DNA from 3 places in the Sinobacterium caligoides genome. Region 3 is predicted to be linked to each of the others. Evidence: predicted binding sites of a transcription regulator. Region 3 holds the regulator's gene; each other region holds the start of a gene.
What was found. The regulator sigma-54, encoded in region 3, starts transcription at its own class of promoters, with help from an activator protein. The targets are predictions, from matches to a motif close to TGGCACANNNNTTGCNNT.

Region 1: the regulator sigma-54 is predicted to act here: its motif matches at 6,178-6,195, upstream of glnL (nitrogen regulation protein NR(II)).
Region 2: the regulator sigma-54 is predicted to act here: its motif matches at 4,543-4,560, upstream of EDC56_RS19205 (pilin).

Annotation. Positions count from the first base shown of each region.
Region 1 covers NZ_RKHR01000006.1:80,425-87,788, forward strand. Annotated here, with positions in the region: gene EDC56_RS15230 (fumarylacetoacetate hydrolase family protein) at 1-55, opposite strand, end outside; gene EDC56_RS15235 (FAD-binding oxidoreductase) at 52-1,455, opposite strand; gene serA (phosphoglycerate dehydrogenase) at 1,607-2,836, shown strand; gene thiI (tRNA uracil 4-sulfurtransferase ThiI) at 2,908-4,353, opposite strand; gene glnA (glutamate--ammonia ligase) at 4,714-6,123, shown strand; gene glnL (nitrogen regulation protein NR(II)) at 6,444-7,364, shown strand, end outside.
Region 2 covers NZ_RKHR01000011.1:36,831-44,194, forward strand. Annotated here, with positions in the region: gene EDC56_RS19190 (NAD-dependent epimerase/dehydratase family protein) at 1-913, opposite strand, end outside; gene pyk (pyruvate kinase) at 1,265-2,695, shown strand; gene EDC56_RS19200 (GIY-YIG nuclease family protein) at 2,935-3,693, shown strand; gene EDC56_RS19205 (pilin) at 4,049-4,489, opposite strand; gene pilB (type IV-A pilus assembly ATPase PilB) at 4,808-6,529, shown strand; gene EDC56_RS19215 (type II secretion system F family protein) at 6,532-7,364, shown strand, end outside.
Region 3 covers NZ_RKHR01000001.1:13,279-20,642, forward strand. Annotated here, with positions in the region: gene EDC56_RS00080 (MlaC/ttg2D family ABC transporter substrate-binding protein) at 1-81, opposite strand, end outside; gene EDC56_RS00085 (KpsF/GutQ family sugar-phosphate isomerase) at 293-1,267, shown strand; gene lptC (LPS export ABC transporter periplasmic protein LptC) at 1,302-1,874, shown strand; gene lptA (lipopolysaccharide transport periplasmic protein LptA) at 1,864-2,451, shown strand; gene lptB (LPS export ABC transporter ATP-binding protein) at 2,455-3,180, shown strand; gene EDC56_RS00105 (RNA polymerase factor sigma-54) at 3,438-4,952, shown strand; gene hpf (ribosome hibernation-promoting factor, HPF/YfiA family) at 5,102-5,404, shown strand; gene ptsN (PTS IIA-like nitrogen regulatory protein PtsN) at 5,426-5,887, shown strand; gene rapZ (RNase adapter RapZ) at 5,943-6,797, shown strand; gene EDC56_RS00125 (HPr family phosphocarrier protein) at 6,824-7,093, shown strand; gene mgtE (magnesium transporter) at 7,250-7,364, shown strand, end outside.

The DNA of each region.
Region 1 (7,364 bases), on a different contig from region 3:
CGACGGGGTAGTCGATCGCAGCACCCTCAACCCAACAATGCCTATAACTGCTCATTGATCAAATACCTTGCCTGGATTCATCACCCCATTTGGGTCAAAGACTTGACGCAGGCTGCGCATGTAGTCAATTTCGACGGCGCTGCGACTGTACTGCAGGTAAGGCTTTTTCAACAAGCCGACACCGTGCTCTGCCGACACCGAGCCAGCATAGCGCTGCACCACCTCAAAAATCTGCTTCGACACAAGCTCGCACTGCGTCACGAACGCCTCCATCGGCGTGTCGTCGGGACGCAGAATGTTGAGGTGGGCGTTGCCATCACCAATATGACCGAACCAGACAATTTCGAAATCGGGGTAGCCCGCCTGCACCAGCGCATCAACCTCGGCAATAAACTCAGGCACCCGCGAGACATGCACCGACAAGTCATTTTTATACGGCGTCCAACGTGCCAGTGTTTCAGAAATATCCTCGCGCAGCCGCCACAGATTCTGCGCCTGCTGCAGGCTCTGGCTGAGCACACCATCGACCACCCAGCCCTGCTCCATACAGTACTCGAAGAGCGTCATCGCATGCTCGAGCTCTTGCTCGGTCAAGGATTCAAATTCCAGTAGTGCGTAATAATCACAGACACTGTCGAACGGCCGCTGTAAACCCTGGTGCTCGACGACCTTTTGCAGCGCCTTCTCAGAGAAAAACTCAAAGGCGGTTAGGTCAATTTTGCTCTGAAAGGCCTGCAAGACATTCATGATCGAGGAGAACTGCTCGACCCCCAACACCAGAACGTTGAGGTTGTGCGGCTGCCGGGTTAGACGCATCGTCGCCTCAACAATGAAACCCAGAGTACCTTCCGCGCCGATAAACAGCTGACGCATATCGTAACCGGCATTATTTTTCAGCAAGCCATTATTCAGTTCGAGTATCTCGCCGCTGCCAGTCACCACCTTCAAGCCCAACACCCAGTCCCGCGTCATACCGTAGCGAATGACTTTAATGCCTCCGGCATTGGTAGCGATATTACCGCCGATTTGTGACGAACCACTGGAGGCAAAATCGACGGGATAGAACAGCTCATGCTCTGCCGCATAATCCTGCAGCTGCTCGGTGATCACCCCCGCCTCACAGACCACGCTCTGATCGACAACATTTAGCTGTCGAATCTGGTTCATTGCATCAAATGCCACCACCACCTCACCGGCGGTCGCGACAGCACCACCAGAGAGACCGGTTCGTCCGCCCGAGGGAACCAACGAGAAACCTTCTCGGTTTGCCAGTTTGACGATGGCCTGCACCTGCTCAACCGTCTTCGGCAGAACGATAACAGAGGGGGCCGGCGTATAAATACGCGTCCAATCCCGACCATAACGCTGTAGATCGTCGTCATCGAGGAGCAGCTTGTCCTCACCAACGATCTCCTTAAGACTCTGAATTACTGCAGCAGATAGTTTATTAGTCATGTTTTAATCCAGCGGAGAAGCAATTTTTTATAGCCAGTATTTCCCTGCGAAATAGTAGAATAACCGAGATTATGGCTCATTTAGGCGGGGCTATGTTACCATAGCCGCACAATAAATATGCCATATCTCATCATGCGGTCCAGGATATAAGATGTCTAAAACTTCTCTAGATAAAAGCAAAATACGCGTCCTGTTATTGGAAGGCGTCCACGAATCTGCGGTCTCGACGCTAGAGGCAGCAGGCTACAGTAATATCGAGTACATCAAGACCGCCCTGGCTGGCGACGAACTAATCGCCAAGATCAGCGACGCTCACTTCATCGGCGTTCGCTCACGCACACAACTCACCGACGAAGTACTCGCCCAGGCCCCCAAGCTGATGGCTATCGGCTGCTTTTGTATCGGTACCAATCAGGTCAACCTACAGTCGGCGATGAGCCACGGCATCGCCGTCTTCAACGCCCCATACTCCAACACCCGCTCCGTCGCCGAACTCGTCATCGCTCAGGCGATCTTGCTACTGCGCGGCATCGCAGAGAAGAGCGCCAAAGCCCACCGCGGCGTGTGGGATAAGTCGGCCTCGGGCTCTTTCGAGATACGCGGTAAGACCCTAGGCCTGATCGGCTACGGCTCGATCGGCATGCAGCTTTCAGTCATCGCCGAGTCACTCGGCATGAAAGTCAAATTCTTCGATACCTCAAGCAAGCTACCGCTAGGTAACGCTGTACAGATGAACACCCTCGAGGAGCTGCTCGGCAGTGCCGACATTGTCAGCCTACACGTCCCCGAAACCGCCGCCACCAAGGACATGATCGGTGCAGAACAGATTGCCGCGATGAAAGACGGTGCCATCTTGATTAACGCCTCACGCGGTACCGTCGTCGACATCCCCGCCCTCGCCACCGCCCTCGAGAGTAAGAAGCTTTCTGGCGCCGCCATCGACGTCTTCCCGGTCGAGCCAAAGTCAAATAAAGAAGAGTTCGTCAGCCCGCTGCGCGCCTTCGAGAACACCTTCCTCACACCGCATATTGGCGGCTCCACCATGGAGGCACAAGCCAACATCGGACTGGAGGTGGCCGAAAAACTGATCAAGTACTCCGACACCGGTACCACTACCTCCTCCGTCAACTTCCCCGGCGTGGCACTGCCTGCCCACGAAGGCTGTCACCGCCTGCTGCACATCCACGACAACCACCCCGGCGTCATGTCTGCTATCAACCAGACGCTCTCGGATAACAACATTAACATCAGCGGTCAGTATCTACAGACCAACGAGAAGGTGGGCTACGTCGTCATCGATGTCGACCAAGAGTGCTCAGAGCTGGCGCTGAAGAAGATAAGCGAGATCGAAGGCACCGTCCGCTGCCGAGTGCTGTTCTAAGCAGTAGGTCGCTGCAACCAGCCAATAAAAAGGCGAGCATCATGCTCGCCTTTTTATTGGCCCAACGCCCCCTACTGAGGACGATAGACCGAGACGTTGTGATAACCCTCGTGCTTGAGGTGCGACGCGTGCAGACGACTCATCGTGCCACGCTCACAATAGAGCATATAATGTTGCGCCTGATCGAGCTGCTCATACTGACTATGCAGCTCGTAAAACGGAATCTCAAGCACCTCATTCTGACCGAGCTTCAACGGCTGCAACTCACGCTCGGTCGGATGACGTACATCGATCACAATACTCTCGCCGACAGGAAACGGCATCACTTCGACCTCAGCTATCTGTTCGTCGAGATCGATCTCATCAATATTGATCAAGCGTGTATCAGCGATCGCCTGCTCTAACACCGCAAAGTCGAAGCGAGACTCCTGTGACTCGATCTTTTCCGGCTTCGCCTTCGTCGTCGGCTTGACCGAAATGACACCACAATATTCCGGCATGCTCGCGGCAAACTCCTCGGTACCGATCTCAGCCGACAACTTAACAATATCCGGCTTATCCATGGTAATCAGCGGCCGCAGCACTAGCTTATTCGTCACCGAGTCGATGACGCTAAGATTAGTCAGGGTTTGGCTTGAGACCTGGGCAATACACTCACCCGTCACCACCGCCTGCACTCCCATATCGTCGGCAATAGTGGTTGCCGCACGTAGCATCATGCGCTTCAAGATGACGCCCATCTGCGAGTTATCGACCTTCTTCAGTATCTCTCCGACCACCCCATCAAAGGGCACAGAGATGAAACGCACCCTGTGCGAGGCGCCGTACTTCTGCCACAGGTAAAGTGCCACCTCCTTGACGCCAATCTCATGCGCGTGACCACCGAGATTGAAGAACAGGAAGTGCGTTCTAAGCCCCCGCTTCATCATCAGGTAACTGGCCACATTGGAATCAAAGCCGCCGGATATCAACGAAATAACCGGATCCAAACTGCCCATAGGAAAGCCCCCCAAACCTTCATAACGACAGTTGGTGATATATAAATTCTCGTCACGCACCTCTAACATTACCGTGATATCGGGATTTTTCAGCTGCACCCCTTTCGCCTCGGTATGCTGGTTGAGGCCGCCCCCAACATAGCGCTCGATCTCACCAGAGCTAAAGGCGTGAGTCCCCGCACGCTTACAGCGCACAGCAAACGTCTTACCTGCGAGCCGCTCCCCCCACAATAACTTAGTCTTCTCGAAGATATCGTGCAGATCACCCAGCGGGTAGTGGGACACCTCATTGAAGTAGGCGATACCCGGCGTGTGCGACAACGTTTCGACAAAACGCTGCAGTTTTTCCTCCTGCTGGCTCTCAACAACGAGCTTGTCCCAATCTCGCTGCACCTTGACCTCTGCATCGATCTGTCGCAACAGGCTGCGCACATTATCCGTCAGGTGGCGCACAAACTGCTTTCTGACTGGTTTGCTCTTGATAGTAATTTCAGGGAAGAACTTAACGATAAATTTCATGATGATCCGACATAGGTTTCTGAATCCCCCCAACGGGGCAATGCAACTTACCCATCATTATAAAACACTTGCTTGTCCGTGTGCTTATCCTTAATGTGTACACAAAGAAAATAGCGTTGCCGCACCACAAAAGAGCACGCTCGCACCATATCGATGCAGGGTTTGCGCTGACTACAGCAACAACTCACCATCGAAGTGCATTAGCTCTACCGAAGATGATGCCTACAAGCTAAACCATTACCTGGCACAAGCTTTGCATTAACTTCCTTATTAAGACTAATCTACAGCGCTAGCTGGATTTATTTAAGACCAAAAATAATAGGCATTATTGCCTTACACTTGAAAATTGAGGACATCCGTATGTCAGAACGTACCCTAAAATTAATCGCTGATAACGACGTTAAGTGGGCCGATCTACGCTTCACCGATTTTAAAGGCAAAGAGCAGCACGTCACCATCCCCGCCAGCGAAGTTGGCAAAGACGGCTTCTTCGAAGACGGCAAGATGTTCGATGGCTCTTCGATCTCAGGCTGGAAGGGTATCAACGAATCTGACATGGTCATGTTGCCCGACGACAGCTCCTCCTACATCGACCCGTTCACCGAGTCGGCCACCGTTAACATCCTCTGTAACATCGTCGAGCCTACCACAGGACAGGGCTACAACCGCGACCCTCGTTCTGTTGCCGATCGCGCCGAAGAATATCTGCGCTCTACCGGTATTGCCGATAGCGCCCTCTTCGGTCCAGAACCCGAATTCTTCGTCTTCGACGACGTCAAGTGGAGCGCCGACGTCTCTGGCGCCAGCTACCAGATCAACGCTGAAGAAGCCGCTTGGTCTAGCGACAAGTCGTTCGCCGACGGCAACATGGGTCACCGTCCTACCGTCAAAGGTGGTTACTTCCCCGTCCCTCCCGTCGACAGCCTGCACGACCTTCGTGGCGCCATGTGTGACGCGATGGAAGACATGGGTCTCGAAATAGAAATCCATCACCACGAAGTGGCCACTGCCGGTCAGTGTGAAATTGGCGTTGGTCCCGCTACCCTAACCAAGAAGGCTGATGAGGTACAAATCCTCAAGTATGCCGTCCATAACGTCGCACACGCCTATGGCAAGACTGCTACCTTCATGCCTAAGCCACTCGTTGGCGATAACGGTTCCGGCATGCACGTACACCAGTCGCTATCCAAAGATGGCGTTAACATCATGGCTGGCGACGCCTATGCAGGTCTCAGCGAGACTGCGCTGTTCTACATTGGCGGCATCATCAAGCACGCTCGCGCGATCAACGCTTTCGCCAACGCCTCAACCAACTCTTACAAGCGCTTGGTTCCAGGCTTCGAAGCCCCTGTTATGCTGGCTTACTCGGCGCGTAACCGTTCAGCTTCTATTCGTATCCCGTTCGTGCCGAGCCCTAAGGCAAGCCGCATCGAAGTACGCTTTGGTGATCCATCAGCGAACCCTTACCTTGCCTTCACAGCCATGCTAATGGCCGGCCTCGACGGCATCCAGAACAAGATCCACCCCGGTGAAGCAGCCGATAAGGATCTGTACGACCTGCCCGCTGAAGAAGCAGCTGAGATCCCAACCGTGGCTTCAAGCCTCGAGCAAGCCCTACAGGCTCTCGATGCCGACCGCGGCTTCCTCAAGGCCGGTGGCGTCATGGACGATGACATGATCGACGGCTATATTGCTCTGAAAATGGAAGAGGTAGAGCGCCTGAATTCAACCACTCACCCTGTTGAGTTCGAACTTTACTACTCTTGCTAAGCACTAGCTTATTGAGCAGGCGCACAGCGCGCTAAGCAAAATCCCAGCCTCGGCTGGGATTTTTTTTGCCTCACATTCACACTTTAGGCAGCATTACGCACGATTAAGTAAAGCATCACATTACTTCGGCACCATAATGGTGCATTATTAGTTATGCTGATAGTCCCTGCACCATCGCAGCACCAGAAAGCGCACAGCAACCGCTATAAGCGCTGCTGATATGCCAGCTCGATGAACTGGTGCGCTTTTTGCAGAACTATCAAACTACTAGCATTATAGACTAGATTACAATGGCTTCCGCTACTATTACGAGTTCGCTAATGACGCCAAGCAACAATCTACACAGTCAACTTCTCGACAACCTGACCACCTCGATCATGTTGCTCGACGCGTCGCTGCGCATCGCCTACCTCAACCCCTCGGCAAAGATGTTGCTGGATATCGGCGGTCAACGCCTCATCGGTCTCGACTTCAGCTTGCTCGTACATGAAAACCACGACTCCAAGCTGGCGTTGATCGACGCACTCGACTCAGGCACCGCCTTCACCAAACGACACGCGACCCTGAAATTGCCCACCGACAACACTATCACCGTCGACTACAGTGTCACGCCGATCGAGATCGACCACAAGAAGTGCCTGCTGCTCGAGATGCAGAGCATGGATCGACTGCTGAAGATCGCTCGCGAGGAAACCTTGCTAGCCTCACAGCAAAATAGTCGCACACTCATTCGCGGCCTCGCTCACGAGATCAAGAATCCCCTCGGCGGCCTTCGTGGTGCCGCCCAGCTGCTCTCCAGGGAACTCATCGAAGACGAGCTACAGGACTACACCACCATCATCATTGAGGAGGCCGACCGTCTACGCAACCTAGTCGACCGTTTGCTGGGACCACACCGTCCGCCACAAGCGGGGATGACCAACGTCCATGAAGTGCTCGAGCGCATCATCGCGCTCATCGACGCAGAGACCCATGGTGCAATCAACTTCCAGCGTGACTATGACCCTAGCATCCCCGCACTCTATGCCGACAAAGAGCAGCTCATTCAAGCGATGCTGAATATTATCCGTAACGCCATGCAGGTCCTGGAGGAGCAAGACGGTGGCCGCATCGAACTACAGACCCGCATACTCCGCCAGTTCACTATTCGTAACGTGCGTCATCGCTTAGTCTGCAAAGTCAATATCATTGATAATGGCCCCGGCATACCTGCCGAACTGGCCGAACAAATATTCTTCCCC
Region 2 (7,364 bases), on a different contig from region 3:
GCAGCCCTGGCGCCATCTTCTGAATCATACTCAGGATGCCCTCGCGCCAGTCGACACGCGTCGGGCCGAGTAACTCGTGCATTTTTTCGGTATCGATCGCCAGTGTCCCGAAGGCGGCCGGGGTTTCATTAAAAATGGGTTCGAAGCCGGAGATCTCGGTCAGATAGCCACACCATTCCTCCACCGAGGTGGCGACACTACCACCGAAGTTCACCGTCACCGCCTGCGGGCTGGCACTGGCCAACAGCGCCGGGATCTTCTCGATATAGTCACAGCTGTGCAACAGGTTATAGGCGTTAGGACGATCCGGATGAATATCAATCTGCACCCCCGCCTGCATCATCTGTAAATGAAACAGCGGCCAGCCACCATTATCACCATAAGGCACGCTGAGTCGCGCGATCACCACCGGCACCTCGAAGGTTTCTGCGGCGAAGCGCACCACGCTCTCGGCGGCGATTTTACTGATCGAGTAGGTGGGAAACATCGCCCGGTGATTATCACCGAGGGCCGAGTCTTCACGACACAGCTCCCCTTTGGCGTATTCATAGACCGCCGTCGACGAGAAGTGCACGAACGCCTTCACCCCACGGCAAGCCGCGATCAACCGACCCGCGCCCTCGGCATTCACCTTCAGGTCATAGGCAAAGTCACCGCTTTTAACCACGGCATAGTTCAATACATAATCGATATCATCGGGGATCAACGCCGCCAGATCATCCGTCGCCAAGTCGGCGCGCAGGCAGTGCACACCCTTGGCCTCAAGCGCCAACCGCTGCGCCTCATCGCTGAAGCGAGCGATCGCATAGAGGGTATTATCAGTACGCAGCGCATCGATAACCGGCGCCGCCACCTGGCTGGTAGGGCCAGCAATTAAAATTTTCTGTTCTTTTAGTGCCACATGGGGAATCATAAACCTACCTTAATCGTTGTTATTGTTGCGGCGACCTCGCCATTGCTTTTACCCAATATTGCCTTTACCCAATATTGCCTTTACCCAATATTGCTTTTACTCAATATTGCTACTGATCGATACTGCTACTATTCAATATCGATTGTAACCAGTCGCCGGCCAATGCAGACCACCTAACTGGGTGGTCGCCTCTAGCCGCCCCTTTCCTATGCGCCTAATACATTACCTCAAATTACACACGAGTATAGTTACAATTCCAGCATTTCATCGGCCTAATCTGCTAGCCTTGTCATCATCCCGTCTCAATGTGTGCTTAAACTGCACTTAACTTCCAAGGATCAAGACTCAACAATGCCCAGAAGAACGAAAATCATCGCCACCCTCGGTCCCGCCACTGATCACCCTGACACCCTCAAGGCCTTGCTACAGGCCGGCGCCAACGTGTTGCGTCTCAACTTCTCGCACGGCGACGCCGACGACCACCGAGAACGCGCACGACTGATCCGTCAATTTGCCGATGAACTCGGGCTCAGCGTCGCCATTCTCGGCGACCTGCAGGGGCCGAAGATTCGCATCGCCCGCTTCAGCGAACAGCGCATTGTCATCGAGAGCGGCGACCGCTTCACCCTCGATACCGCCTTCGACCCCGACGCCGGCAACCAACAGATCGTCGGCGTCGACTACCCTCCCCTCGCCGACCAAGTCGGCAGCGGTGATAAGCTGCTGCTCGACGATGGCCGTATCGTACTTGAGGTCGATAGCGTCGACGGCAGCGCCGTACACTGTATCGTGCGCAGCGGCGGCACGCTGTCCAACAACAAGGGCCTCAACCGCCTCGGCGGTGGACTGGCCGCCGACGCGCTGACTGAGAAAGACCTGCGCGATATTAAGCTCGCCGCCGAGCTGCGCTGTGACTACGTCGCCGTCTCCTTCCCCGGCAGCCCCGATGACCTGCATCAGGCTCGTCAACTGCTCGAGGCCGAAGGCTGTGACGCCGGCATCGTCGCCAAGATCGAGCGCGCCGAGACCGTGCACGACCGCCAACTACTCGAACAGATGATCATCGCCAGCGACGCCGTAATGGTGGCACGGGGCGACCTCGGGGTAGAGATCGGCGACGCCGAACTGGTCGGCGTACAGAAGCACATGATCGAGCGCGCCCGCCAGCTCAATCGCTGCGTCATCACCGCTACCCAGATGATGGAGTCGATGATCGAGGCACCGATGCCGACCCGCGCCGAGGTGTTCGACGTCGCCAACGCCGTGCTCGACGGCACCGACGCGGTGATGCTGTCGGCGGAGACCGCCGCCGGTAAATACCCCATCGCCGCCGTCGAGGCCATGGCCCGCACCTGTATCGGTGCCGAGAAGCAGGTACGTCCCTATGCCGCCAACCTGTGCTTCGAGATCGACTTCGAGCGCACCGACCAGTCGATCGCCATGGCGGCGATGTACGTCGCCAACCACACCTCCGGCATTCGCGCCATCCTCTGTCTGACCGAGTCCGGCTCGACACCGATGTGGATGTCGCGCCTGGCCTCCAACATGCCGATCTACGCCGTCTCCCGCCACGCCGACAGCTGCGCTAAGATGGCGCTGTATCGCGGCGTCACCGCCATCGAGTTCGATCTGTTCCAGCAGCCGCAGGATGTCGAACAGCCGGCGCTGCAGCAGTTGCTCGAGCGCGGTCACATCCAGCCCGGCGACAAGGTCATCGTCACCCACGGTGATATCACCGGCCTGCACGGCGGCACCAACACGCTGCGCATCATCACCGCCTAACAATCGGTTGTTGCGGCGGTTATTTGCGCGTTGGCACCGGGTTCGATGACTCGGTGCAATCAGCGCATCGCTTCACCTCTGCGCATTTGGCCAACGCCAAATCCGGGCCGAAAAAATACTCAAATATCAAGCCTTATAATTTATAAGGTTTTGCCTATAATACGCCCCCTTTGTGCGCGGCGGTCTGTTGCCGCGCCACCGGCCATCGTTGTTCAGCTGTATTAATGGGGAAGCTTTAAGTGATTGTATTTACCATCACCAATCAACACACCAACGAAGTTTATGTTGGCACCGCACGTAACACCGCCGAGGAGAAGTGGAAACAATACCTCTCGTCCACCGCCGCGGGGTTAGATTTCCCCCTGTACAATGACATACGCGACTACGGCAGCGACGCTTTCCAGGTCAGCGAGTGGGCCTTCGCCGATTCCATGGAAGAGCTGACCACACTCAACCGCGAGGCGATGCTGAAGTTCGACGGCATCAGTCTGCGCGGCCATAAGACGGTCAACTCCAGCGTTGTGTTGGCGCCGCAGAACATCGACAAGGCCTCCTCGGTCAGCGGCATGGTCCGCGGCCGCCGCCCCCTCGACAAAAAGGTCCACTCCGAAGCCGCCAAGACCGTCTTCGCCATGCGCGTCAACGGTGTCGGCACCGGCGACGCGGGCAGCAGCACCGCTGCCGGCAACAAGAGCACCACCAACAAGACCGCAGCCAACAAAACCGCAGCCACCGGTAAGGCAACGGCCGCGCCACGCATTGGCAAGCCGGGCAAGACCGCCAAGGCCACGCTGAAGGCACCGAAGATCGCCAGCGGCCGTACCGGTAACAGCATCAAAGAGAAACGTATCAAGGAAGCCATCGCCGCCGAGAAGACGGCGCGGGAAGAGGCCGGTCGTCAGAAAATCGCCGCCGAGGCCGATGAGATGGCCAGCATCCTCGCTCGCCTAGAGAGCCGCGAGGCCACCTCCGTCGCCTACAAGAACCGTCGCCGCTAAGCGGACACCGGGCGGCGGCCTTCTCGCCCCGCCCCTCTTTTTACCCAGCCCTTCTTAGCCGCCTCTTATTACCTGCCTCTGCTTTTATCCTGCAGCTGTGACATTTTTCTTCTATCGATAGCTGCTCACCGCCGCCAGTTTTCGGACCACGAGCCCTCACCTAACCGCCGTCTCGCCATCGAGCAAGCCCAGGGCAACTCTGCCCCCGCCACTTGCTCAGGCCAGCAGCGACAAGGCCGACGCCGACAACTCTATCGGCGTGCGACCCTGCTGCTAAAGCTTTACAGCAGGCAAAAAAAAACACCGACCCGCAGGGGTCGGTGTTTCTAATCCAGCTGAGGCTTAGCTTAAGCGATTAGCAAAGGCCTGCTGAAATACAGGTAGAGTCATCACTACGCGTCCAAATAACTTGGCCGTTTGTTAGCTCTCCGGTTAAAATATATGTCAGGTCGTCAACATCGCTGGTGCCCGTCGCGGTAACCAAAACCTCAGCGTTAGTTGGACCAGCCGTAGTTTCAATGCTATCGAGCATGCCCTGTCCATTACCGGTAGCTATATCAATAACACCATTTGAGCCACCGATACATTCGCTATCAAAGTCTGCAGTCGTCGCTTGAGTCTGAGCACAAACCTCGATGGCGCTCTTAACCGCCGTCGTTGCCAACACCACCTCGGAGAACTTGGCCTTCTTGGTGTAGGTCTGGTAGGCCGGCAGGGCGACGGCGGCGAGGATACCGATGATCGCGATGACCACCATTAATTCGATGAGGGTAAAACCGGATTGTTGCTTGTTCATAAGTGTCACTCCAGAGGTCTGTTATACACAGAATTAGTATTGGTGAGCTTAACAAAGCAACCGCTGTGCCAACTTGATAGAAGTGTTATAAGTAATATCACTAGGCCGCCCTAGCAACTCCGCTATCTCGCCTAACACTTCCCCTCACCGACACAATGTGACCCTCTGCGTCACCTGCTACCATCACCCGCTGACGGCATCTGCACCGCCAATAGCTTAGGGCTTTATCTCGGCGACGGATCGACGTATGCTTGCCTTATATAAGAGCCAATAAAAATCGGCCAACACAACACGCTTGCATTGATTAAGACGGTGACTATGAGCCAGCCCAGTATTTCCCCCCTCAACGGCCTCGCCCGACGCCTGGTCAAAGAGGGCCTGCTCGATGAGGAGCGCGCGCGCCACGCCTGGCAACAGGCACACAGCGATCGGCAGCCATTTGTCAGTTATTTAGTACAGCAACAGCTGGTACCGGCGCGCACCATCGCCGAACTGGCCAGCGACGAGTTTGGCAATCCGCTGTTCGACCTCGCCAGCCTCAACCCAGAGGCCATGCCCAACGACTTGATCGACCCCAAGCTGATCGAGAGACACCGCGCGGTGCCGCTGTTCAAGCGCGGCACGCGACTGTTTATCGGTGTCTCCGACCCCACCAATTTCCGCGCCCAGGATGAGATCCAGTTTCACACCGGGCTCAGTACCGAGGCGGTACTGGTCGACGAGGATCAGCTAACCCTGCTGATCACCAACCTCGCCGATAATACCGAGGACACCGACGTCGACTTCGGCGACCTCGACGACAGCCTGGAAGACCTCGACATTGGTCCCGATACCCAGGAGAAAGAACAGGACGACGGCAACGGCAGCGACGACACGCCGATCGTCAAGTTCGTCAACAAGATGCTGCTCGACGCCATCAAGATGGGCGCCTCCGACCTGCACTTTGAACCCTACGAGAAATCCTACCGGGTGCGCTTTCGCACCGACGGCGTACTAAAAGAGATCGCCCGGCCGCCGCTAACCCTCGCCGGTAAGCTGTCGGCGCGATTGAAGGTGATGTCGGAGATGGACATCTCCGAGCGACGCATGCCGCAGGATGGCCGCATCAAGCTGAAACTGTCGAGGAAGCGCTCCATCGACTTCCGCGTCAACACCCTGCCGACGCTGTGGGGCGAGAAGATCGTACTGCGGATCCTCGACCCCAGCAGTGCCCAGATGGGCATCGAGGCGCTCGGTTACGACGACGATCAGAAAGAGATGTACCTCGCCGCGCTGCATCAGCCCCAGGGCATGATCCTAGTCACCGGCCCCACCGGTAGTGGCAAGACCGTGTCGCTGTACACCGGCCTCAACATCCTCAACACCGCCGAGCGCAACATCTCCACCGCCGAAGACCCCGTCGAGATCAACCTCGAGGGCATCAACCAGGTGCACGTCAAGGCCAAGATCGGCCTCAACTTCTCCGAGGCGCTGCGCTCCTTCCTGCGTCAGGATCCCGACGTCATCATGGTCGGTGAGATTCGTGACCTGGAGACCGCCGAGATCGCCATCAAGGCGGCACAGACCGGTCACATGGTGATGTCGACGCTACACACCAACAGCGCCGCCGAGACCGTCACCCGCTTACTCAACATGGGCGTACCGGCCTTCAACCTCGCCACCACCGTCAGCCTAATTATCGCCCAGCGCCTGGCTCGACGCCTGTGTAAACACTGCGCCGAAGACTTCAGCGACGCCCCCCGCGAGATGCTATTAAAAGAGGGCTTCACCGAGCAAGACCTCGACACCATGACGCTGAAGAAACCCAGCAGTAATGGCTGCTCACAGTGCAACAACGGCTACAAAGGGCGTGTCGGTATTTATGAAGTGGTTCGCATCACCGACAACCTCGCACGCATTATCATGGAGGAGGGTAACTCTATCGATATCGCCGACCAGGCACGCCGGGAAGGTTTCAACGACCTGAGACGCTCAGCGCTATTGAAAGCCGCCGCAGGATTAACCAGTTTAGAAGAAGTTAACCGAGTAACGAAGGATTAAGTATGGCCACTGCAACACGTAACGCCGCCAAGGGCGCCACCTATACCTGGGAGGGCAAGGATAGGCAGGGGCGCAAGACCAGTGGCGAAATAAGCGCCGCCTCGATCGCCCTCGCCAAGGCACAGCTGCGCAACCAAGGCATCAAGAATGGTAAGGTGCGTAAGAAAACCAAGCCACTGTTCAGCAATAAGAAGCCGATCAAAACCTCCGACATCACCGTCTTCACCCGCCAGCTGGCCACCATGATGAAGGCCGGCGTGCCGCTGATGCAGTCCTTCGAGATCGTCGCCGAGGGCCTCGACAACCCCACCATGGCCGAGCTGGTGCTGGAAATCCGTGACGACGTCGCCGGCGGCACCAGCCTCGCCGAGAGCTTGCAGAAACACCCTAAGTACTTCGACGCGCTGTTCTGCAGCCTGATCGAGGCCGGCGAGCAGTCCGGTGCGCTGGAGACCATGCTCGACCGCGTCGCCCTCTACAAAGAGAAGAGCGAGGCGGTGAAGAAAAAGATCAAGAAGGCGATGACCTACCCCGCCGCCGTGGTCGCGGTCGCCTGTATTGTCACCGGCATCCTATTGATCTACGTGGTGCCCCAGTTTGCCGAGACCTTCGGCTCCTTTGGCGCCGAGCTGCCTGCACTGACCCTCTTCGTGCTCGCCTGCTCCGAGTTCGTGCAGGCCTACGCGCTGCTTATTGTTGCCGCCATCGTCGTCGCCGTGGTGTTGTTCGGCCAGGCCCGGCAACGTTCCAAACCCTTCGCCGACGGCCTCGACCGCGCGCTATTGAAGGCGCCGATCATCGGCTCAGTGGTCTACCAGTCGATCATGGCACGCTT
Region 3 (7,364 bases):
CTCCGCAGCCTGCAAACTCATCGAGGTGAAAAAGCAACTCAACACCACCAAACAGTTAAATAATAAAGCTTGAACTTTCATCGATACTCACTAGGCACAATAGGATTGAAGAACACATTATACTCCGTCAATTAAATAGCGACACCTCTATAAGGGGGTAAGGTAAGCTTACCTTCTATAGAGAAACATCATCCCTTCTTATAAATAGCCTAGCGGCACTAAAGATAACCTGTACTCTGTTCACGGCATTGATTAATATGCAGTCTATTTCACCTATATTAAAGTGAGTACCATGAGTAATAATGCATCCTTTATAGCCTCAGGTCTTCGTACCATAGATCTTGAACAGCAGGCAATAAACGAGCTCAGAGGTTCTATCGACGAAAATTTTGCCGAAGCCTGCTCTATTATGCTTGCCGCAAGAGGAAGAGTTGTTGTCACTGGTATGGGGAAATCGGGCCACATCGGTAATAAAATCGCAGCAACCCTAGCCAGCACTGGCAGCCCAGCCTTCTTCGTTCATCCGGGTGAGGCCAGCCATGGCGACCTAGGGATGATCACCAAAAATGATGTCGTGCTAGCGCTTTCCAACTCAGGCAACACCGCAGAAATTGTCACGATAGTGCCGCTGATTAAGCGTATGGGAGCGCCTTTAATTACCATTACAGGCAACCCAAATTCTGCCCTATCTACCGCTGCCGACGTCAACCTTAATGTCAGCATCGATAAAGAGGCGTGCCCGCTAAACCTCGCGCCCACCTCCAGTACAACGGCAGCGCTGGTCATGGGCGATGCCCTTGCTATCGCCTTGCTTGAAGAAAAGGGCTTTACTTCCGAGGACTTCGCCTTCTCTCATCCCGGAGGAACACTGGGCCGTAGATTATTACTCAAAGTACGCGATGTCATGGTTAGCGACACTGCAATCCCCCGCGTAACACCAGACACCCCCCTCAGCAAGGCACTGATAGAGATTAGCAGCAAGGGTTTGGGCATGACCAGCGTCACCGATGTCAATGGCCAACTCATCGGCGTATTTACAGATGGCGACCTGCGTCGCAGCCTAGACGGCGGCACAGACATTCACAACGTGAAGATTGAACAAATTATGAGCAAAGGCTGTCAAACTGTTAGTGGCGATATGCTTGCTGCGAGCGCTCTAAAGATTATGGAAGACAAGGCCATCACAGCCGTCGTTGTCACCGATAAAAATGGCAAGCTAGAAGGCGTCGTACATTTACACGCTCTACTGCGAGCAGGGCTGATATAATCAACTCAACCAGTAAATTTGCAGGTAGCATTTCGTGAGTCGACGTTCAAGACAAGTCCAACAACAGCTAGCGTTAGTGGCGACAGTAGTCGCCATTACGATTGCCACCTTCTATCTTCTTTCAAGCCGCAAAGTACAGGAACTAACCACTGCCGATACGATTACTAGTCCAGAGTGGTATATCTCCAAGGCTGATTTCTTAAGTTATGGGCCCGACGGTATTATTCGTAGCAAGGGCCTAGCGAGTGAAGCCATTCATCATGACTACAATCAGCAAACGACCATCGAATCTCCGAAGCTAACCAGCTTCCTGTTAGGTACCCCCTACCGTACAGCTGTCGCACAGCATGGCACTATCAATAGTAAAAAGGTCATTTTACTGACTAAAGACGTGGTATTGACTCAATTTCCGAGCAAACAGGATCGCGTACTGACATTAACGACACAAAGCCTTTTAATCGACACTAAAAACAATACCGCCGACACCTCAGCCCCCGTCACCATACGACAAGGCAGCGGCAAAACAGACGCCATCGGCCTACACGCAGACCTCGACCTAAACTTCCTCTCCCTTCTATCAGGAGTACACACCGTCTATGCGCCATAACAGACTCGCTCTCAGCAGCCTTTTGCTTTGCCTTTGCTTGAGCAGCATTGTTAACGCACTTCCGAGTGACAGAAACCAACCAATCCACATATACTCCGACCGACTCGAACGCGATGAGAAAACAGCTGTTACCACTTACATTGGTAATGTCAAACTCGATCAAGGTAGCCTCCACATTACTGCAGACAAGCTCGTTATCTATCAAGCGAATGGAGATCTTTCTAAAATTCAAGCTATTGGCAAGCCTGCACACTTACAACAACTGCCCGAAGTAGGGCAACAGATTGTCTATGCTCAAGGCGAAGTCATCGATTACTTTTCTGACAAAGACTTATTGATCCTGACCAAGAATGCCAGCATCACTCAAGACGGCACTCTAGTGAAAAGTGAGCGCATAGAGTACTTAATTAGCGAGGAAATTATCAAAGCCAAAGGTAGCGCTGAAGCCACAAGCGGCGACGACCGTGTACACGTCGTTATTCCACCGAGCCAAACCAACAACAAAGCACACTCAGCGCCAGAGAAAACGCCTGAGCAGCCTTCGCCCTCTCAACCACCGCTATCAGACGAAGAATAACCAATGGCAACGCTTAGAGCAGATAATTTAGCGAAAGCTTATAAGAGCAGAAAAATCATCAAAGATGTTTCTCTCTCCATCGAGAGCGGCCAGGTAGTAGGACTCCTCGGCCCCAACGGTGCAGGCAAGACAACCTGCTTCTACATGGTTGTCGGTATCGTCCCCCAGGATGCAGGACAGGTCTGGATCAACGACATCAACATCTCTGCCGAGCCCATGCACGGACGAGCAAAGTTCGGCATCGGTTATCTCCCACAAGAAGCCTCTATTTTTCGCAAACTTTCCGTTGAGGACAACTTGCTCGCTATACTGGAGACCCGTCACGACCTTAATCGCCAACAGCGACGTAGTAAAATGGAAGGGCTACTGCAAGAGTTTCATATTACCCATATCCGCAAGAGCCTCGGCATGTCGCTATCCGGTGGCGAGCGGCGGCGCGTTGAAATAGCCCGAGCTCTGGCTACCGAACCCGAATTCATCTTGCTTGACGAGCCCTTTGCGGGTGTCGACCCTATCTCCGTCAATGAGATAAAGGCAATTGTTAATCACCTAAAGTCCAAGGGCATTGGCGTACTGATTACCGATCATAATGTACGCGAAACTCTCGACATCTGCGATAAAGCCTATATTGTCAGCGAAGGCTATATTATCGCTGAGGGCAATGCCGATGCAGTACTCGCCAATCAGCAGGTTCGCAAAGTCTACCTAGGTGAACAGTTCAAGCTCTAAGTTGCGCACAACTGCAGCAACAAAACCGGCCTAAAGTTTGCCTGCCAGAGCTAGGCTCGCTAAACTGACCGCGGATACTTATAAAAACGACTGTATTATTATGGGTTACATCACCGTCACCGGCTGCCGAATAACCTCTACACCTAAGCAGCCATCGACCACCCGCCTGGCAACAGACACAGTCCTCAGATACACAACGCGACGGCAGCCCGCTTCTTATTTTCTTTCATTCTGGCTGCTCAGGAGACACTGACGTAGTGAAACAGTCACTTCAATTAAAGATGGGTCAACAGCTCACCATGACCCCGCAGTTACAGCAGGCTATCCGTCTGCTGCAACTATCGACACTCGACTTACAGCAGGAGATTCAACAAGCTCTTGAATCAAACCCAATGCTCGAAATCAGTGAAGATGATAACAGTCAGGGAGGGCTGAGTAGCGAAAATAACCTCGAGGCTTTAAACAGCTCTCAAGAAGGACCATGCCAGAGCACAGAGGAACATAAAAAAACGGAGCCAACAGACCCTAGCGCAGATACCAGCCACGACGATATCGACTGGTCTCAACCGGACACCATTCCCGATTTGCCAGTCGACACTCAGTGGGATGATGTCTATCAAAACACCGGCGGTAGTGCCGGTACCGCGACAGACGACTTCGATTTTGACTCACGCAATAGCCAGTCAGAAACGCTTCACGATCATCTACTCTGGCAACTCAATCTCACCCCTATGTCAGATACCGACCGAGTTATTGCCATGTCGGTCATCGATGCCGTAGAGCCTTCCGGCATGCTCTCTTTGAGCGCCGAGGAGATTCACGCAGGGCTTGACCTCGCCTCCCCGGTAGAGCTTGACGAGGTGATGGCCGTACTCCACCGCGTACAACAATTTGACCCCCCCGGCGTTGCCTCACACGACCTAAAAGAATGCCTATTAATACAACTGAACCAACTACCGGAAGATACCCCTTTGTTGGCGGAAACAAGGAAGGTGATCACTCATTACCTTCCTTTATTGGGTAATCGGGACTTCGCCCAACTGATGCGTCGTGCCAAGATAAAAGAGCCACAGTTAAAAGTAGTTATCGCACTAATACAAAGCCTTAACCCTAGGCCTGGTGACTATATCAATGAGGAGGATACCCAGTACATTGTACCGGACGTCTTCGTGCGGAAAACTGCTGAGCACTGGCAAGTAGAATTAAACCCTGATGTTTCACCAAACATACGTATCAACGGAAACTATGCCGCACTGATTAAGCGTGCCGATAGCAGTAGTGACAACACCTTTCTTAAGGACAACCTACAAGAGGCCCGCTGGCTGTTAAAAAGCTTACAAAGTCGTAATGAAACACTAATGAAAGTGGCTAGCAAAATTGTCGAACTACAGCAGGGTTTCCTTGACTACGGTGAGGAGGCCATGAAACCTATGGTGCTGCTGGACATTGCTGAAGCTGTCGAAATGCATGAGTCGACGATATCCCGAGTCACTACTCAGAAGTACATGCACACACCGCGCGGCATCTTCGAACTCAAGTACTTCTTTTCTAGCCACGTCAGCACAGAGAGCGGTGGCGAGTGTTCCTCCACCGCCATCCGCGCCATTATCAAGAAGTTAATAAACGCCGAAAACCAACGTAAGCCATTGAGCGATAATGCAATAACAAAACTCCTTGCCGAACAAGGAATCAAGGTCGCACGCAGAACAATAGCCAAATACCGCGAGTCGATGATGATTCCTCCATCCAACGAGCGTAAACAGCTGGTTTAAAGTCAGCATATGTTAGCTACAATTTATAGACGAAAAATAACAAAAAATTAGAGTGAGCCATTAACAAGCGACAACGCATGCAATCAAAAATGCTCAGCAAAGTCGCATACCGATATGCAGCTATACCGATACAACAGAGAGGAATATATATGCAAATCAACATCAGCGGTCATCACCTAGAAGTTACTAACGCGCTACATGACTACGTTGTCGGTAAATTTGATCGTTTAGATCGTCACTCAGATCTGATAACCTCCTCATCCGTTACTTTATCGATAGAAAAAACACGGCACAAAGCAGACGCCAGCCTCCATGTAACTGGAAGCAGCCTTGTCGCCTCTTCGGAGAGCGGTAATATGTATGCCGCCATTGATCTATTAGCCGACAAGCTTGATCGTCAACTGTTAAAGTATAAAGAAAAATCCACGTCGAATAATCACGGCCTCCGTTAGCCACTCTAGATATTGATCATTATGCAGCTGCCTAATATTCTTACTGTAGAGCGCACTTATTGTGATGCTCCTGGGTCGTCGAAGAAACGACTCCTCGAAACTATTTCTGAGTTTATCTGTAACGACATTAGCGCGTTCGATGCCGAGGAGCTTTTTCAGCGCTTAAAAGCTAGGGAGCGCCTCGGAAGCACAGGTATTGGGCATGGCATAGCAATCCCACACTGTCGAGTTCCCAACTGCATTACCATCACTGGCGCCCTCTTTAAACTAAAACAAGCCATTGATTTCGACGCAATTGATAATCAGCCCGTCGATCTGTTCTTTGTTTTATTGGTACCGGAAGAGGCTTGCGATCAGCATCTACAGGCGCTCTCTCTACTTGCGGAACAGTTTAACAACCAAGACTATTGCCAATCTCTCCGTGACGCCAGCAGTAATCAAGAGTTATTCGACGCAGCCATTAATATCGTCACCTCCGCTTAGGCTTTATTAATAACGGCCTTTAACATAATGAAAATGAGAAAAAGGACATAGGCAGATGAGACTCGTAGTGATTAGTGGCCGCTCTGGATCGGGAAAGAGCACCGCCTTAAATGTACTAGAGGACGCTGGTTTCTTCTGCATCGACAACCTGCCTGCTTACTTACTACCCGCACTCATTAGCGAGACGCATGCCAACTCATCCCCTGAGCACGAGAGGTTGGCCGTCTGCATTGACGCCCGCAACAACTCTCACAGTCTCTCCGAGTTTCCCCATGTAATGAAAGCCATACCAGAGGAGCTTGATACTTCTATCATCTATCTCGATGCAGCTGATAGCCGCCTCATTCAGCGCTTTAGCGAGACGCGTAGAAAGCACCCCTTGAGCAATCAACACACGGCTCTACAGGAAGCTATTATCAATGAACGCCGAGTGCTGCAACCCATAGCCAACATTGCTGATCTGACCATTGATACCAGCAAGTTGACCTATCACGAGCTACGCGACTTCATTAACAAGGAGGTAGCCCAGCAAAGTAACAATCAGATGACTGTGCTGTTCCAATCGTTCGGTTTCAAACATGGCAGCCCCTCCTACGCCGATATGATCTTCGATCTTCGCTGTTTACCTAACCCGCATTGGGTGACCTCTCTGCGGAGCCAGACTGGCTTAGACGCCGGCGTCAGAGAGTTTCTCGAAGGGGAGCAAGATGTCGATGAGATGCTCAACGATATCACCGCCTACTTAGAGCGATGGCTGCCACGCTTTCTCGCCAACAACCGCTCCTACACCACCGTCGCCATCGGCTGTACCGGAGGGCAACATCGTAGCGTCTACCTAGCAGACAAACTTTTCCAACACTTCGAGGAACATTTTGATCATGTACAAATTCGTCATCGTGAACTCGAATAACAACTTCAAACGCCGATAAGTCTGCCATGGTTAAACAACAAGTAGAGATCATCAACAAATTAGGCCTACACGCCAGAGCCGCCGCGAAACTGGTTACCACGGCGACGAACTTCGCCTGCAGCATACAAGTGACTAAAGATGGCCGCAGTGTCGATGGAAAAAGCATCATGTCGGTCATGATGCTGGCCGCCTCCAAAGGCTGCTGCATCATCATTCAGTGCGACGGTGAAGATGAAAACGATGCCCTAGAAAGCTTGTGCCGCCTTGTGAACAACCGTTTTGACGAGGAGGAATAGTTCATCAGCGGCGGTAAAAAACACCATTGTTGACGAGTGTCAGCGATAATAGATTGTTGTCACACAGCATTTCTTGCATAATCGCGTGCAAACACATACACCAACAGAAAAGGTCACGCCTAGCGCTTACCCACCTCTCTTCGTCGAGTATTCTGCATGCCGCAAGCAAACGATCAAGCCCAAACTCAGCACCACTTACGCACTCTCTCCGACGCTGTCGATACGGGCGCTCTGCAGAGTATTAGGCACTTGCTTAAAAGCCTCTCGTCCC